2 regions of the Paenibacillus sp. FSL H7-0735 genome follow, and region 2 is predicted to be linked to the other one. Evidence: predicted binding sites of a transcription regulator. Region 2 holds the regulator's gene; the other holds the start of a gene.
What was found. Region 2 encodes LexA, which represses DNA repair genes until DNA is damaged. Its sites were predicted from a motif close to CGAACATATGTTCG; they were not measured.

Region 1 (8,980 bases), 300 kb from region 2:
TACAAGCGGTCGGGTAAACCACGCAAACTTTACAGCACGCGGATCAGACACGCAATCCTTACAGCACGCGGATCAGACACGCACAAAAAAGCGGAGGATTTCTCCCCCGCTTCTTATCTTTGCTATAACTATGATGACTATTCTACGATTTCAGCAGTATCGCCGTTGTTGGCACCTGCAGCGTTAGCTTCGTCAGTGTCAATATGCATATCCAGTTTAAAGCTGTCTGATACGCGTGCAATTACGTTCTCCAATACGAGACCACGATCGCCTCCGAGACGAACTTTAAGCAATTGCTTATCAGCAATGCCCCAAGCTTCAGCTTCAGAAGTATGGAAGTGAATGTGACGAGCGGCGATGATAACGCCTTGTTCCAATTCTACTTCGCCAGCAGGTCCTTTAAGCGTAATGCCAGGTGTTCCATCAATATTTCCAGATTCGCGAACTGGAGCTTTCACGCCAAGTGCGAAGGAGTCAGTACGGGAAATTTCTAATTGGGAAGCCGGACGAGCAGGTCCCAAAATTCTTACTTTGTCAAATTTACCTTTGCTGCCGATAACTGCTACTTGCTCATTTGCTGCAAACTGTCCTGGTTGAGAGAGGGGTTTGAACTCCGTTAGTTGATATCCTGGGCCAAACAAAGCCTCCACATGCTCTTGCGTAAGGTGAATATGTCTAGCCGACACACCTACGGGTACAGTCTTACTCATAGTAAAGTCACTCCTTGTATTTTCTCTAGTATCTGTACAAGCCATTAACCATTATACATCTTCTTAACCAAAAATAAAAAGCCCCACATCATAACGAGGGCCTTTTTTTCGACAATTCATACTTTTAGAACAGGATTGTCATGATTTAGACACCTGTGAAGGTAAGTTTGTACGCAAGTAGGAGACCGCATTCTCATATAACCAACCTTTAACGGAAGCTTCTGGATAGTAACGAAGCAGGTGCTCGGCAAGCTCAGGGTATTTTCCCGGATGTTCCATATTCTCTACCCAAGTGTCAATGCCGTCAAAGTCCGAACCAAACATCATATGTTTCTCCCCACCCAGACTACATACATGATCAATATGCTTAAACAAATCATCTATACGAGCTTTTCCATCATCACATACAAACCACGGATAAAAGGTCAGGCCCATTCTTCCGTCCATTGCAATTAATGCTTTAATCTGTTCATCATTTAAATTTCTAACATGCCCGCAGATCTTTGCGGCGTTCGAATGGGAAGCTATAAACGGACGTGTGCTTAAGTCGGCTAGCTCCCAAAAACCTGCTTGAGACAAATGTGACACATCAAGCAGCATTCCACTGTCGTTGCACCATTCGATCAGCTTTCGCCCTTTTTCCGTAAATCCGCCGTTGCGCTGCTCCAATACTCCGTCCGCTGCCCAATTGGCATAATTCCAAGTGATCCCCAAAAACCGCACGCCAAGCTCAAAGCAGAGCTGTGCATAAAATAGGTTCCCTTCTAGACCGTCTACACCCTCCAGAGAGAGCATTCCCCATGGAGGTGCTCCAGCTGCTCGTTTACCTACCTCCTCCTTCCAACGCAGCCACTGAAGGCTCTCTGCGCCTAATATTTTTTTCCGGAACAAATCAATTTGTCCTAAAACATTCTCAAAGCTAGGTCTACCTCTACTTGCCGAAAGGTATATCGCAAAAATCTGCAATTCTACACCGCCCGCTACCAACCGCTCTCCGGTAACATCCAACCGGGGATCATTCTTAAAATCCATATCCGGTGATGCTTGCATTTTACTCAGCACATCACAATGAAAATCCGCAACCTGTAGCTTATCGGTTCTCATCCCAAGCCCTCGCTTTCATGCAGCCCTATTCCAGATTCTATGCTTAAAAACGCCAGACTATATACCAAAAGCAAAAAACCTGTTTACATAAGTAAACAGGTTCATCCGTTCTATGCTTCTATTATCTGGGTTCTACAATCAATTTAATCGCGGTTCGATCCTCTCCATCAATCACAATGTCTGTAAATGCCGGAATGCAGATCAAATCTACTCCGCTTGGTGCAACAAATCCCCGGGCAATGGCAACTGCTTTGACTGCTTGATTCAGTGCTCCAGCTCCAATAGCTTGTAATTCGGCCGATCCACGTTCACGAAGAACACCTGCTAAAGCGCCGGCGACGGAATTTGGATTGGATTTAGCTGATACTTTTAATACATCCATAGTAAGTACCTCCCCTGGGAAAATAATGGTGTTCTTCCACTACTTTAGATGTTATTCGCGAGAGAAGAAATAATTCCTTCTTTTTGCGGACTACTCTGGAGAAAATGGTACAATAGATACTCTTTTTCGATATAATAAATATCACACTTTACCCTTATTCGGCGAAATTACCCAGAAAATCACTTATCTTATCCTACTACTAGCTCATTACCCATTCATCTTCACGTAGCCGTATTTTCTCCAGACGGGTAGCCGCGCCAGTATTCTCGTCTAATTCTGCAAATAAACCGTGAAGCTGCCATTTGCCTTCATCAACAACAAATCGTGCTGGAAGCTGTGTAGTGAACTTATAAAGTACTGCATCTCTTTCCATACCCAGAATCCCTTCACTTGAACCAACCATACCCGCATCGGTCAAGTAAGCCGTTCCACCTGGCAAAATCACATCATCATTCGTCTGCACGTGAGTGTGGGTCCCAACTACAATTGATGCGCGACCATCCATGAAATAGCCCATTGCGATTTTTTCAGAGGTAACCTCTGCATGGAAATCAACGAGAATGCATTTATGATCTCTACGTAGCTCTTCCACAATTTCTTCACCCACACGGAAAGGGCAATCAATCGCAGGCAAAAATGTACGGCCTTGCAGGTTAACTATAGCCAGCTCTTTCCCGTTACCTTTAACAACCGTATATCCTCTTCCTGGTGTTCCTGGAGGAAAATTAGCAGGACGGATAATCCGGGCCTCATCGTCGATAAACTCGAAGATATCCTTGTTGTCCCATGTGTGATTACCCATGGTGATTCCGTGAACGCCCCAGTTAAAAAATTCATTTGCGATCGCTTTAGTAATCCCTCTACCGGCAGCAGAATTTTCACCGTTAACTATGATTATATGTGGTTGATATTTGCTTTTTAATGAGGGCAACATCTCCCGAAGTGCCTTCCTACCTACACTACCTACGATATCTCCAATGAATAGTACTTTAATGTTTCTCTCCTCCTAATCTTAACCTCTTCATCTAACGGATAAGTCTTCATATTTAAAAGAAAAAAGGCCCCGCTTAGGGGCCAATTTTCATCAAATATAAGAAAGTATAAGTTATATCTTATCCTTTAACCTTATATTCCTAGCAGAAACATGTACCAGGAAACGATCATAAATATCGTTATTTCCGAAGCGTATGTTATCTACTTATTGCCTATTTAGCGTATTCAACAGCCCGTGTCTCACGAATAACGGTAACCTTGATATGTCCTGGATAATCCAGTTCACTTTCAATCATCTTCGTAATATCGCGAGCAAGACGGAATGCCTCTGCATCGTCAATCTTCTCTGGCTGTACCATCACGCGCACTTCACGGCCCGCTTGAATAGCAAATGATTTCTCAACGCCTTCGAATGACTCTGAGATTTCTTCCAGTTTCTCTAGACGTTTAATATACGTTTCCAGTGTTTCACGGCGAGCACCAGGTCTAGCAGCCGACAATGCGTCAGCGGCGCCAACCAACATAGCAATAACCGAGGTAGCTTCGCAGTCTCCATGATGAGATGCGATACTGTTGATAACAACCGGATGTTCCTTATATTTCTTCGCTAGTTCAACGCCGATCTCAACGTGCGAACCTTCCACTTCATGATCCAGCGCTTTGCCGATATCATGAAGTAATCCTGCACGTTTTGCAAGCACGATGTCTTCCCCAAGCTCACCGGCCATCAGTCCTGTTAAATAAGCAACCTCCATGGAGTGCTTCAATACATTTTGACCATAGCTTGTACGGAATTTCAGACGCCCCAGAATCTTGATCAAATCTGGATGCAAACCGTGAACGCCCACTTCGAAAGTAGCTTGCTCACCATATTCCCGAATCCGTTCGTCCACTTCTTTGCGGGATTTCTCCACCATCTCTTCAATACGAGCGGGGTGAATACGTCCATCAGCCACCAATTTCTCAAGTGCCGTACGGGCCACTTCACGGCGAATTGGATCAAATCCCGACAAAATAACTGCTTCCGGCGTATCATCAATAATGAGGTCGATACCTGTAAGAGTTTCCAACGCACGAATATTACGGCCTTCACGACCGATAATCCGACCCTTCATCTCTTCATTCGGCAACGTAACAACTGAAACCGTTGTTTCCGCCACGTGATCAGCTGCACAGCGTTGGATAGCGAGTGTAATGATTTCACGGGATTTCTTATCCGCTTCTTCTTTCGCCTGCTGTTCAATTTCTTTGATCATTTGTGCCGTTTCATGGCGAACTTCTTGCTCAACATTGCTAAGAATGATACTTCTTGCATCTTCGATGCTTAAATTGGAGATACGTTCCAATTCAGTGACTTGGTTTTTGTAAATAACATCAATTTGCTGTTGGGTTTCATCAATTCGTTTCTCTTTGTTAGCTACTTGTTCTTCTTTTCTTTCAAGCGATTCCATTTTTTTATCCAGAGATTCTTCCTTTTGCAGCAAACGTCTCTCTTGGCGTTGGATTTCATTCCGACGTTCACGAGTTTCTTTCTCAGCTTCAGTACGGATTCTATGGACTTCGTCCTTAGCTTCCAATACTGTTTCTTTCTTCAGCGCCTCAGCGTCCTTCTTCGCATTCTCAACGATGACAACGGCTTCTCTTTCTGCGCTTTGGATTTTAGCTTCTGCAAGGGATTTACGAATAAAATAACCGAACCCAAAGAATATTGCAGCTACAACGAGAACGATAATGACCCAGATCCATGATTCCAGCATCTGTTCACCTCCTCGTTGGTTCCTCTCCAAGGTATATCCCTGGGAATTGTGCAGTTGTTTAACTATCCGTTCATCACCATACAAAAAACCGGTAAACAACCGATTGCCATACTGCACATGCTGCACATGCACACTGCCCGCCTTATCCGGCGATTACATTTCATATGAGTTGTACGTGAACCGTTTAAAACAGTCTCCTTTTTGGGAAGGAAAAAGGATTCTAATTTTATGCCGATTCATGTTATATTTTATTATTTATAAAAAGACATTGTCAAGAGAGTCGATATACGCATTAATGTCAAGAGAATCAGTGATTCTAGTAAAACTCCTCATCTTCACCTTCATAATTGTCTTCCGCAAGTAAAGTATTGATCACTTGGCGAACCATATCGCCCGAGAATCCACGGCGCATAAGGAAGGCTCCAGTCTTTCTTCGCTTATCTGAAGCGTCTCCACGGATGAGATTCCATTTCTTGCGCCCTGTTTCGAGTGCACTCTCCAGCTCTTGTTCAGGAGTAATATTCTCCAAAGCTTCCGATATAAGGGTTTTGTCAATCCCCTTCTCACGTAGCTCTTGTCGAATCCACATCTTCCCTTTCCGCTGGTTCGCTATTCGTTGCTCCGCCCATTGCTTAGCATATAAAGGGTCATCAAGAAATCTTTCCTGATGTAGCCGCTGCACCACTTCCGCAATAATAGTCTCTCCTATTTCCTTCTGGCGTAAACGGCGAGTCATTTCCATAGCGGTGCGTGGTTTACGTTCAAGATAACGGAGGCCTTCCACATAAGCTCGTTGACGCTCATCAGCTACAACAATTTCTTCCAAATCAGCCTTCATAAAAGAATTACCAGTAATCATTCGATATTTAATCATGACGTCCTCGTGCACAGTCATGTTATATGCTCCGAAATGTATGATATAACGGTGGTCAGATTTCTTTTGACGTTCTACTTTAGTGATCTCTAAGAGTTCTCCTTCAGGAAAATCAGATAACACCTGCTCATCTTGTTCTTCTGCTTCAAAATCCAGTTGTATTACCATAGTTGTTTGTCACCTCATAGCAATAGATCAGTTATCGTCTTACTTTCAATACTTGTTAAGAAAAGACACCCTGCAACAATCAATCACAGGGCGTCCTATTGTTTAATATACTATTCGATTTCGAGGAGCAATTTTTCTTCTTCCTCTTGCTCTGCAACAATCTCATCATTATTCGGCGCAGCAACAATAGTGGATAAATTACTTGCTTCACGGATCTTATTCTCAATAATAAGGGCAATATCCTGATGTTCCTTCAAAAACTGCTTAGCATTCTCACGACCTTGGCCGAGACGCTCGCCTTCGTAGGAATACCATGCACCACTCTTATTCACGATATCCATTTCAGTACCGATATCTACAAGACTTCCCTCTTTGGAAATCCCTTCACCATACATGATATCAACATCAGCCTGTTTAAATGGAGGGGCTACTTTATTCTTCACAATCTTGATCTTAGTACGGTTACCAACCACATCGTTCCCCATCTTGATGCTCTCTACGCGACGTACATCTAAACGTACAGAGGAGTAGAATTTCAATGCACGACCACCCGGAGTTGTCTCAGGGTTACCGAACATAACACCGATCTTCTCACGAAGCTGGTTGATAAAGATAGCAATCGTATTCGATTTGCTAATGGCACCAGAAAGCTTACGAAGTGCTTGAGACATCAAGCGAGCTTGCAGTCCGACGTGGGAATCACCCATATCGCCTTCAATTTCAGCCTTAGGTACCAAAGCAGCAACGGAGTCAACGACAATAATGTCAACGGCTCCACTACGAACAAGTGCTTCGGCGATTTCCAGCGCTTGTTCACCCGTATCTGGCTGAGAAAGCAGCAATTCATCGATATTTACGCCCAAGTTACGTGCATATTTCGGATCAAGCGCATGCTCGGCATCGATAAAAGCAGCTTGTCCGCCTTGTCTTTGCACTTCTGCAATAGCATGAAGAGCAACTGTTGTTTTACCTGAAGATTCCGGTCCATATACTTCAATAATACGTCCCTTTGGAAGTCCGCCTATACCTAACGCAATATCAAGTGCCAAAGATCCGCTAGGTACAACTTCCACTTGCATATGCGTGGATTCTCCCAGTTTCATTACCGAACCTTTACCAAATTGTTTTTCTATTTGACGAAGCGCCATATCAAGCGCTGCACGACGATCTGACAATCAGACCACTTCCTTCACTGTTTATAGTAATATAATAACGTGTTTTTAAGGTCTTGCCAAGCTTTTTTTCGAACATACATTCGTTTTTTTTGTCTTGGGCGTTATTTATCCCTTTTATTGTAAGCCTCCCTCCGGAGATAGAAGTTAATTAAATTCTCCACTTCACCGGACATCAACGACTTATGATCATGAGAAAGCATCGTGATCAAAATCTCTGCAAATATACAAAAAACCGCAGCAAAGAAATCTCAGTGCCACGGTTCTTCCGTATGTGTTTATTATAACTGGGCTAATCTCCCATTACAAGTCTGAACCCTCAAGAGGTGTCTCCACCTTGCGTTCCTCAAGTCTCCGCCAGAGACGATACAGCAAAGCCTTAACTGTTCGTAAGCGGATATTTTCCCGCGTACCTTTAAGATTAAGCTCATAAACCTCTGTCTTACGTCCCCGTTCAGCCAAGCCGATAAATACAAGTCCAACAGGCTTTCGTTCAGAATAACCCGGTCCAGCTACACCTGTAACAGATAAGCCGAAATCGCTGTCTGCAATCATTCTCACTTGGTCAGCCAACACCTCGGCAACTTCTCGGCTTACGGCTCCAGGGGCATTGGGTCCCTCCAAATAAGCACTTGGCACATTCAGCAGCTTTTTCTTTAAGTCATTTGAATAGCAGACGATTCCGCCGGCAAACATCGAAGCACTGCCTGGAATATTTGTTATACTCTCCATCAGCAAACCTCCGGTGCAGCTCTCTGCCGCACTTAAGGTCAGGCCGGCATCCGCCATCCAATCCACTATCAATTGCTCTAGCGGCACATCAATGTTCGCATACAAATGTTCCGGCAAAATCTCCTTGATTTGTTGTTCCAGTATCTCCAGCTTTTTTGTAGCTTCATGCTCAGAAGGGGCCTTTGTCGAAATACGAACAGTTACCTCTCCCTCTTTGGCATACGGAGCAATCGTTGGATCAGTCTGACTGCGAATCAGCTCAATGAGCTTGTCCTCCAGCAGTGATTCTCCGATGCCGGCAAATTTGAGCATTTTTGAATAAAGCGGTGTTTCGTTCGTCAAGGCGTGCTGCTGTAGCCACGGTACTGCTTTATCTACGAACATCGGTTTCATCTCACGAGGTGGACCTGGAAGCACAATATAATATTTCTTCTCATGCTCAAAAGCAATCCCAACCGCAAGACCGATTTCATTCGGCAACGGTGTAGTTCCTTCAATTATAAGTGCCTGTTTGCGGTTATTTTCGGTCATAACGATCTTACGATCATCAAAGAAACGTTGTACATGATCCATCGCCAAACGATCAATGTGGAGCGTTCTACCTAGCGATGCAGCCAGTGCGTCTTTAGTCAGATCATCCTCAGTGGGGCCAATTCCGCCTGTAAAGATAATAACGTCGGCCCGACTCTGAGCGATCTCGATGGCTTGCTGCAGGCGGCTGCTGTTATCACCGACAACAGTTTGAAAGTATACATCGATCCCGATGGCAGCTAGCTCTATAGACAAAAACTGGGCATTACTATTCACGATTTGACCGAGCAAAAGCTCTGTCCCTACTGCAATAATCTCCGCTTTCATACCTGGCTTTCGCCTCCTAGTTATAATGTAGGTACACTGCTTTTAGATTTCAAAAAAGGTAATAGGTGCTTCACCTATTACCCTTCCTTGTATGTCCAGCTTACATGCTTACGCATTATGCAGCTGTAGCAGATCCTTATTCTTCACAAAATAATCAATTCCAGAATAAATAGTGATCAGCGCTGCGGCCCAAATAGCAATATCGTCTACAGGAATACTGACAAATTGAA
Region 2 (8,980 bases):
ATGATTACCTGCCAGCGGGCGTGGAGGATATTCGGAAAGTGCTTCCTTCATCGCACGGATATGCTCTGGTGTCGTTCCACAGCAGCCCCCCGCAATATTCAGCCAGCCTTTTTCAGCAAAGGCTGCAATCTTGCGAGCTAAAGAATCTGGAGATTCATGATAATGTCCATTCTCATCCGGCAATCCTGCGTTTGGATAACAGCTCACGGCTGCCGAGGAGATCTCCGAAAGCGAACGAATATGATCCCGCATGAACTCTGGACCAGTCGCACAGTTGAGGCCCATAGAGATAGGCTTCAGATGTTCTAATGAGATATAAAATGCTTCAATATTCTGACCCGCCAGTGTAGTACCCATTGGTTCAATTGTTCCTGAAATCATAACCGGTAATGTGATGCCAGTCTTTTCAAAAGCATTACGAATACCAATACTTCCAGCTTTAACGTTAAGTGTATCTTGAGAGGTCTCCAGCAGCAAAACATCTACTTTACCGTCGATCAATGCCACTGCTTGTTCCTCATAGCTATCAACTAGCTCTTGGAAAGTAACGCCTCCAGTTACTGAGAGCGTTTTTGTTGTTGGACCCATAGCCCCCACGACGTATCGCGGACGGTCAGGTGTGTCATATTTGTCTACTGCTCTGCGAGCCAACTCTGCTGCCGCTAGATTGATCTCACGTGCGCGCTGAGGAATATCATATTCAGCTAGTACAACAGAGGTTGCACCAAATGTGTTAGTCTCAATGAGATCAGCCCCTGCTTCGAGATACTGCTCATGAATCGTCTGAATGACTTCTGGACGTGTTAATACCAGCATTTCATTACAGCCATCCAGCTCATCGCCACCAAAATCTTCTCCAGTAAGAGGCACCTGTTGGATCATTGTGCCCATTGCGCCATCAAGGATCAAAATCCTTTGTTGTAAGCTTTCCTCAAGTGTATATTTAGCCAACTAATAGTCCCCCCAGTAAAACATTAGAGTAAGTTTAGCAGAATAAAGGAATTTCGAAAAGCCTTCCTTTCCACTCTGCTTTATCTGTTATTGCTCAGCAACCGTTGTGAACCTTTGAATCATGGTTTCACAGACAGCTCTTTGCTAGGCATAGAGTGCTGTGTCCGGGCTGTCACATGTGAAGTGACATTATATTGTCCTTCCTTTTCAAGGGTCCCTTCTGCTTGATAGACTCCTTTACCTATTAGCTTTCCCTTAAGCTCTATTTTCTGTCCCTCATCATTTTTATTCACAATTTCGAACAGAACCTCTTTTGCATCATCTACTGCCTCGTTATCTTGGGTCACCACAGCTTCAAAGGTTACCTTTTGATTTACGACAACTTCTTCAGGACTCCATTGTAGTTCGACTTTGATAGGTTCCATAGACATGTTCATATTCATGTTATGTATTTCTGAATGCTTGGTTCCATTTGAAGAACATCCACCTAGTACTAGAAGTGTTGCACCTAATAATACAGCGACTAATTTCTTCGATCTCATCATTTGGAGCCCTCCCAATCATTATCGAATAATAAAAATCTACCAATTCATGTTATACATCTCCATCTATTATACACATTATTATTGGTTTTTCAGTATTTTGCATCAATTCCGCATCAGACTTGTGACTTAAATCATTTACTTAAAAATCTAATGAAATCCTTATGTTAGTATGTATGTACAGAAAAGCAGCGAGTTTCTTAGGATCTCAGAAACTCGCTGCTTTTATAAAGTCTTTATGTTGGAGCTAATAGCTCTGTATATCTTACAAGGATTGAACTAGTGGAAGAAGCTCCTCAAGGTGATTGATTTCATGATCCGGATGAATATCAAGACTAGGTGCTCTACCTTTTCTATTAATCCAGACCGTGGTCAACCCTGCTGCCAGCCCCCCACGGATATCCGTTGTAAGCTTATCGCCGACCATAACCGCTTGCTCAGGAGTTACATCAAGAAGCTCTAAAGCATGCAGGAAAATTTCCTTATCCGGTTTGCCTTTACCAAAGCTTCCGGAAATCACAATATGATCAAAGAAAGGAATTAACTCTGGCACACCATCTAGTTTTTCTTGTTGCAGTGCAGGACAACCGTTCGTAAGTAGCAAAAGCTTCACTTGACCCCGTAACTGCTCCAGTACATGCATTGTTTCTTCATAGATGTATGGACGTTTTCTGCGCTCTGCTGCGAATTTAGTTGCCAAGGTCTCAGCTAGTGCTTCGTCTTCCACCCCTAAGGCTGCAAGTCCGCGACGCCAAGACTCTTTACGATAAACCGGTGCAAGCTGCTCCAATTGACGGAATTCTGGCTGTTCACCTGCCGTAAAGTTAGCCCAGAGTGCTTCATATGGATTAATTCCGATCATCTTTGTAAATGGGAACGTCTCATAAGATTCATACAAGCTACTTGCTTCCTTACGAACTGCAACTTCTAGTTCTTGTGGATCAATCGTATCCCCGGCGGCTTCACAAGCAGAACGAAATGCTTCTTCGACGCTCCGATCATCCCACAGCAATGTATCATCAAGGTCAAATAGTACAGCAGAAATTGGCATTACAGGTCTCCCTCTCCCTTTAACTGGTCTAGTTCTATTCGTGAACTACTTCAATGTTGTGAGCTTTAGCAAATGCTTCTAATCGTGTACTCATCGCATTAGTATCATAGCGATTCATAAGTCTTGTGAAAATCCATTTCGTACGTTTCCCTTTGTGCTTAATGACTACAGCTCCACGCGAAAGGGTGATTTTCTCAATATCTGCAGCTGGAAGCCCGCGTTCGCGATTGAATTTAATAGTAGACAGTCTTGCTTTTTCCACCTTCAAGTACGGACGACGGAAGAACAATAGCGCTGCCAGCAAATAGTACAGTACTACTCCCAACCAATTAGCCAGCATGCCATTTCCTTTGGCCTGATCAATAGAACCAACTACCCAAAACATAGTGCCAAGTATCACTAACACTACCGGAAATGCAATGTTGCGACCTTTAAAGACTTCGGCATTCTGGGTAGGAGATTTAGAGGCATAAATCGTATCCTTGCCTTGTTTCTTTCTTTGCTTGTTGATTTGCTGTGTGTTGCGTTGAACCATTCTTTCCCAAGAACGGGCCATGTGCGTTCCCCCTAGTCATCCTGAAATATCTATGAAAAGGAACAGCGAGCTAATGTTTAAGCCCCTTGTTACCTTGTTCATGCTCATCGTTATCTACTACTTCAATAGTATTTAATTGTGCTCGGAAGTTATTGCGGATATTCCCCAGGTAAATTTCACGAAGCTTGGCACGTTCCGCCACTTCCTCTTGATTAAGGCCTACGCTCTTCTGTTTGCGTGCCAATTCGTTAATTCGCGCGACCAACTCATCAATATTCAATACTTTCCCTCCCCCTATAAATTAATTCTAACTCTGCCATGAGAAAAAGAGCTTGTCAAGGTCTACTCCCTGCAAGCTCTACTGGTCATTCTATTATGTTCTCAGAAAATTAATAAATAGGTAAAGTAAGTATGTCTCCAGCGTTAATTTGACTACTCTTAATCCCACTTGAACGTTTAATTCCTTCTATATAAACAACTGTCTTCATATCAGCCGGTTTATTCTTAAGGGCAATACTCCATAGTGTATCTCCACGTTCAACCACAATCCGCTTCTCTTCCTTCATTATAGTCGTCGATCCTGCAAATACATTTCCCACTACTGTTAGGCCAGAAAATACTAGCACGATAATCAATATTAACTTAATAAAGAAGTCCTGACGGAACAACGAAATCATCCCTCCTAGCAAACGTTCCGTTATCTCTTTCACCTTAGCGGAATTACGGGCAACGTCATTATGTCCTAAAGATTCAACCACTGGGGCCTTATCGTAGATGCTGCGGTATGTACTGTATTTTAGCATAATTATCATCCTCCAAACACTTGTTCTTACTTTCGAATTCATAATAACACGAACATGTGTTTTGTTCAATACTATTTCAGAACAATTGTTCTCTTTTTTTCGAGAGACTCAAGTGGTTCATTTTATTATCATTTGTCTACCATTTTTTAACTCTAGCAGATTAATATTTATAATAGTTAGAACTTATGTTTGTGCGAACGGTAGTTCTATGTTATAATTTTCCCAAACATTACTATATGGGGTTGATTCCAATGTCAAAGATTTCAAGTCGCCAGCTGGCGATCCTGGAATTTATACGAAGCGAAGTCCGCAGCAAGGGTTATCCACCTTCCGTCCGGGAAATTGGAGAAGCTGTTGGCCTTGCTTCCAGCTCCACAGTTCACGGTCATTTGGACCGGCTTGAGAAGAAGGGACTTATTCGTCGAGATCCAACGAAGCCACGTGCAATAGAATTACTAGGCCAAGAGGATTCAGAGAATGTTCACCAATTCGCCCAGACCATCTCACGGATTCCTGTCGTAGGTAAAGTTACCGCCGGGGTACCTATCACTGCTACAGAGAATATCGAGGACTACTTCCCACTTCCTACTCACTATGTAGGTGACAACAAAGTATTTATGCTGTCAGTTATGGGTGATAGTATGGTGGATGCTGGCATTATGAATGGTGATTATGTAATTGTTCGCCAACAACAAACAGCGGACAACGGAGATATCGTTGTAGCCATGACTGAAGAAGATGAAGCAACCGTTAAGACCTTTTACAAGGAACGTGATCATATACGGCTTCAGCCGGAGAATCCAGCTTATGAGCCTCTTCGCCTTAATCGCGTAACTATTCTCGGAAGAGTCATCGGATTGTTTCGAGATATCCACTAAGTATGCACTCCTACCATAAAAGGCTGTTCCGCAAATGCGGAACAGCCTTTTTTCTGTGTATTTTGCTTTCTCAACCACTAACGAACATTTGTTCTCGTTCGCTAAAATGGGCATTTTCTATGAATAACCGTTTAGGCGTTCTGCTCATATCCTAATCAGAAAGGAGTGTTGTGCATAATGCCAAATTACCGAATTATTGTAGATCTGACCCAAAGAATGTTATATCTTCTGGACAATGATATTGTGATTAGAGGTTTCCATGTCGGCATTGGTAAGATGTTAACCCAATCCCCAGTGGGAGAATTCACGATTATTAACAAACAACCCAATCCAGGCGGTCCCTTTGGTGCCTTTTGGATGGGACTGTCTAAACCACACTACGGGATTCATGGAACGAATGATCCTTCCTCCATTGGGAAAGAGGTATCCCACGGCTGTATCCGGATGTACAACGAGGATGTGTTAACACTCGCAGCTATCGTCCCTATAGGAACACGAGTAACGATAAGGAATTGAATTCGCTGAGGACGTCACAACCCCCAAATCACCATATACAGAATGGGGGTCATTACATAAGTAAGTATTTTTTCATTAGCATACTAGGAGTTTGGTGATTATATGTCGAATATTGTTAACAGGATTGCAAATTGAAAAGGATGTGTTTAGTTTTGAATAACTCAAAAATTAGAACCCTCGTCGATTTTAAAGTCGATGCACTGGGTAAGCTGTCCGGTTTACTTTTAAATGATGAACAAGCTTGTGGAAAAAAAGTGAATTTGCTCACCTCTTTTGGCAGCATTCAGGGAATCGTCTCTCCAGCCGTCTCCAACAAAGAGGATGTATTTGATTTAAAATCTTTGATGGATGATGTAATAGTAGACGAATACATATCTTATTTGGGAGCAGAACACCCTGATAAAAATTTCAGCTATAACTTTGTTGTCCTCAATGACGTTACTGTAAGACCTTATGCTAGTTATGGGACTCCGATCGAATACAAACAGCTGATTGTTTATACCGATCATATCACTGCCTTCAATTTTCTATAGGTTACATACTTACCTTAAAAAGCACCCTTGCAGCAACCCCCAATTTTGCGCCATTTGCAGAATCGGCAGGTTTCTCCGGGTGCTTTTTTTGGGCTAATTCCGAAGCCGATCCTATAATTCCACGAATTTCCCTTTTAAAAGATACTAGTGGGGATCATTCAGGCATATCTTTCAATAAGCAACAATTTGAGTCTAATGAGATAACTGGGAGGTGATTATATGCTGATTATCTTAGTGTACTTATTTGCTATTTTAGGAGTTGTTTTAATTCTAAGTGCCGCCATTATAAAATTGAAAACGCTATCCACTTCATCTGATATTTCTATGCTAGTTAATGCGGCTGCATCCTTTAACATCATTTTCACCAAAACATTCATCCCCCCCAATCAATCTCACTTGATCGCACTTAACGAACCTAATAAAAAATTAGCAATAGGCACCAGAAATCCGAAGAACAACAAAAAAGCAGTAGCAAAGCTATACTCTTTCGATAATGTAATGGGATCCGAGATTGTGGTTAACGCACTTACCCTTTCAAAAGTCTCCAAAAGACAACAAAACAGCAAAACAACTGCAACTAGTGCAGATATTAACGTCCTTAAGGAAGCTGATGAAGAAGCTAATGTGATAGAAGAACTCACGCTTAAAATATATATGAACAGCAAAGAAACGCCTGTGTATTGTATTTCCTTCTTGCCGGGTTTATTGCCTATTCAACAATCCGACAACCAGTACAAGGAAGCTTACTCCCAAGTACAACAATTGCATGCACTCTTCAGGTCAATCGTATCTGAATAATTAAGTTGTTATCGCCATACCTCTCATTTGTTTTCGACATTGAAAGAACTAAAATTGCACACTGAACCCATCAAACTGGTGAATACCCGTACCATGTGCCACTACCTTTTACTCACGCAACTCACGAACTGCCTTTTTGACCCCTTGCAAAATAGATGGATCTAAACCCAGCGTATTATGAGAGCCGTATACTTGGGTAACCCCTGGAATTTCTGTAATCTTCTCTAAGGATGCCACTAAATCAGCCGGACTAGTCGAAGGGTAAAAAGCATAGATTGGCGTAACGTCATACAATAAATCACCTGTAAACAGATATCCGTTGGCATGATCAAATAGGCTGATATGACCTGGCGAATGACCTGGTGTGTGGTAAATTTCTATTTCGCGCCCACCTATGTCGAGCACATCCCCCTCTTGTAAAAGAGCCGTTGGTTTCCCTTGAAAAGGTATGTAGGTGTTAGGATCAAAGGTTTCAGGAACAGGGAGGGTGATGTCTCGACTCATATCCTTTCGAATCTGGGCAAGGGACAAGCCTTTTATTCCGTTAATTAGCCAATCCTCATCCTCTTTATGAACATAGATTGTCTCGAATTGTCCGTGACTGCCAATATGATCTGCATGCACATGTGTAGTTATGACAGCGATAGGTAAATCCGTTAACTGATCCGTTATTCTTTTTATATTATCAATACCTAATCCCGTATCAATTAACGCGGCTTGTTTTTGCCCCAAGAGTAAAAAAGAATGCACCTTTTCCCAATGTCCATATTCACTGATTGCATAGGTGGTCGGATCAATTTCCGTTACTGTAAACCAACGATCTTTAATCAATTACGCTCCCCCATTCCATTTTTCCCTTACATGCTCTTCACCCTTATAATAATCCGCCTGTTCATCCGCTTGATAGATTTCTTGATAAGGCAAAATGTTGATTTTGCCTGAGTCTGGATATTCGCAAACATCTATTCCCTGATTCGTTCGGAGATCCAGATACCTGCATGGTGCATCCGTATGATTATAAAGCTGGTGCGCCCCTTCCGGTCCCATTTCAAAAAATATTACATCCCCTTCCGTAACCTCCGTAAAACCCTCGGGTGTTCTTAACATCGCTTTTCCCGCTAAAATCACAAATATCTCTTCAGCATTTCTATGAAAATGATAAGGAAAAGAATATTTATCAGAATCTAAAGATCTGATATCAAAAACTAAATGCTTGGAGCCCACCATTTCAGCTAATCTTTCACTCGTATGCCAAGCAAACTCTGGGATCGGGGACTGTTTTTGGGTAAAAGAGACCGTATTTTCATTAAAAATCTTCACCATCTGCACACTCCTCCTCCTTATATTTTGCGTTCAATTACAACAAATAAAGAATCCCAGCTATAGCTAATGAAATAAGACCACCTAAAGCGGACCCATTCGCTACTTTGTTTTTAGTTTTACGGTCTTGCTTAGATTCCGAATAAAAGTTACCTCTTTGTTGTGTACCTGTCGTGAAGGCTCCAACACATATACCTGAAATTATAAAAAATCCCAAGCCTATGTAAATAAAAATTTGCATGAACTCACTCCTTCTATGGAAAAAATTAGTTATCTATATATAAGATATTTTAACATTAAATCCCTTTACTACACGCCATGACTTTCGGACCCATATGACGCTATTTGCTTATTTTCAGCCTTTGGAGCATGGTTTCGGACTCCAGTGACGTTATTCCTAAGAATGAGGCTCATATTGAGTGTTTTTAATGCCAATAGCGACTATGGGGTCCTTTAGTATCCAAAATGTGGGATAAAGCTTCATATAAGGTCTGCTGGGTCCTATACCGGGCTCATACGCGAAATTTGCAACCTCAGCAAATGGAAATTGGCGTTCAAATGAAGTAAGGTACCAAAAAGAAGAAGTGTGCCAACAACCATTTTTTGATTATGGTTATGGCACACTTCTTCTACTCCATACAACCCCTTCGGTTCTGTTTACACTTAATTCATTTCAAGTTCAAGTGTTGCCAGTGAAACCATCACCCAAGGTGCAAACTTATTCGACGAATCACCCTTAGGATTGTGTATCCGAAAAAGAAAAGCTTCCCCCGCCTGATTTTTCCAGACCATATAATCTTCTATCCCCTTATCACTGGTAGCCTGCAGATATAATTCTGCAAAACCTAGAGGATGTTCAATTAGTTCCCCGCTATGGTCGTTTACCTTTCCAATTGCAGAAAGCTCGGTTTGTCCCTGTTGCTTCAAAGCTGTGAGATCGTAACCGGCAGGCAAGTGTTCAATTTGGGCATAATAGGTTGGATCCTTAGTCAATAATAAACGATTAGACTGCGAGTCTAGTGTGAAATCCTGAAAGACATACAGGGAATATCC

Region 1: a site for LexA is predicted at 7,233-7,246, ahead of recA (recombinase RecA). Genes of this name have one in related genera too.

What each region holds. Positions count from the first base shown of each region.
Region 1 covers NZ_JBBOZH010000001.1:4,406,696-4,415,675, forward strand. Annotated here, with positions in the region: gene pduL (phosphate propanoyltransferase) at 138-710, opposite strand; gene NSS82_RS19980 (dipeptidase) at 849-1,814, opposite strand; gene NSS82_RS19985 (stage V sporulation protein S) at 1,936-2,196, opposite strand; gene NSS82_RS19990 (TIGR00282 family metallophosphoesterase) at 2,396-3,190, opposite strand; gene rny (ribonuclease Y) at 3,402-4,946, opposite strand; gene NSS82_RS20000 (regulatory protein RecX) at 5,263-5,988, opposite strand; gene recA (recombinase RecA) at 6,099-7,163, opposite strand; gene NSS82_RS20010 (competence/damage-inducible protein A) at 7,464-8,750, opposite strand; gene pgsA (CDP-diacylglycerol--glycerol-3-phosphate 3-phosphatidyltransferase) at 8,859-8,980, opposite strand, start outside.
Region 2 covers NZ_JBBOZH010000001.1:4,102,904-4,111,883, forward strand. Annotated here, with positions in the region: gene metH (methionine synthase) at 1-891, opposite strand, end outside; gene NSS82_RS18615 (FixH family protein) at 1,071-1,496, opposite strand; gene NSS82_RS18620 (HAD family hydrolase) at 1,759-2,544, opposite strand; gene NSS82_RS18625 (hypothetical protein) at 2,579-3,100, opposite strand; gene NSS82_RS18630 (DUF896 domain-containing protein) at 3,150-3,359, opposite strand; gene NSS82_RS18635 (LysM peptidoglycan-binding domain-containing protein) at 3,469-3,882, opposite strand; gene lexA (transcriptional repressor LexA) at 4,134-4,760, shown strand; gene NSS82_RS18645 (L,D-transpeptidase) at 4,938-5,276, shown strand; gene NSS82_RS18650 (hypothetical protein) at 5,429-5,809, shown strand; gene NSS82_RS18655 (hypothetical protein) at 6,029-6,607, shown strand; gene NSS82_RS18660 (MBL fold metallo-hydrolase) at 6,716-7,438, opposite strand; gene NSS82_RS18665 (cupin domain-containing protein) at 7,439-7,930, opposite strand; gene NSS82_RS18670 (DUF5316 domain-containing protein) at 7,965-8,168, opposite strand; gene NSS82_RS18675 (hypothetical protein) at 8,591-8,980, opposite strand, start outside.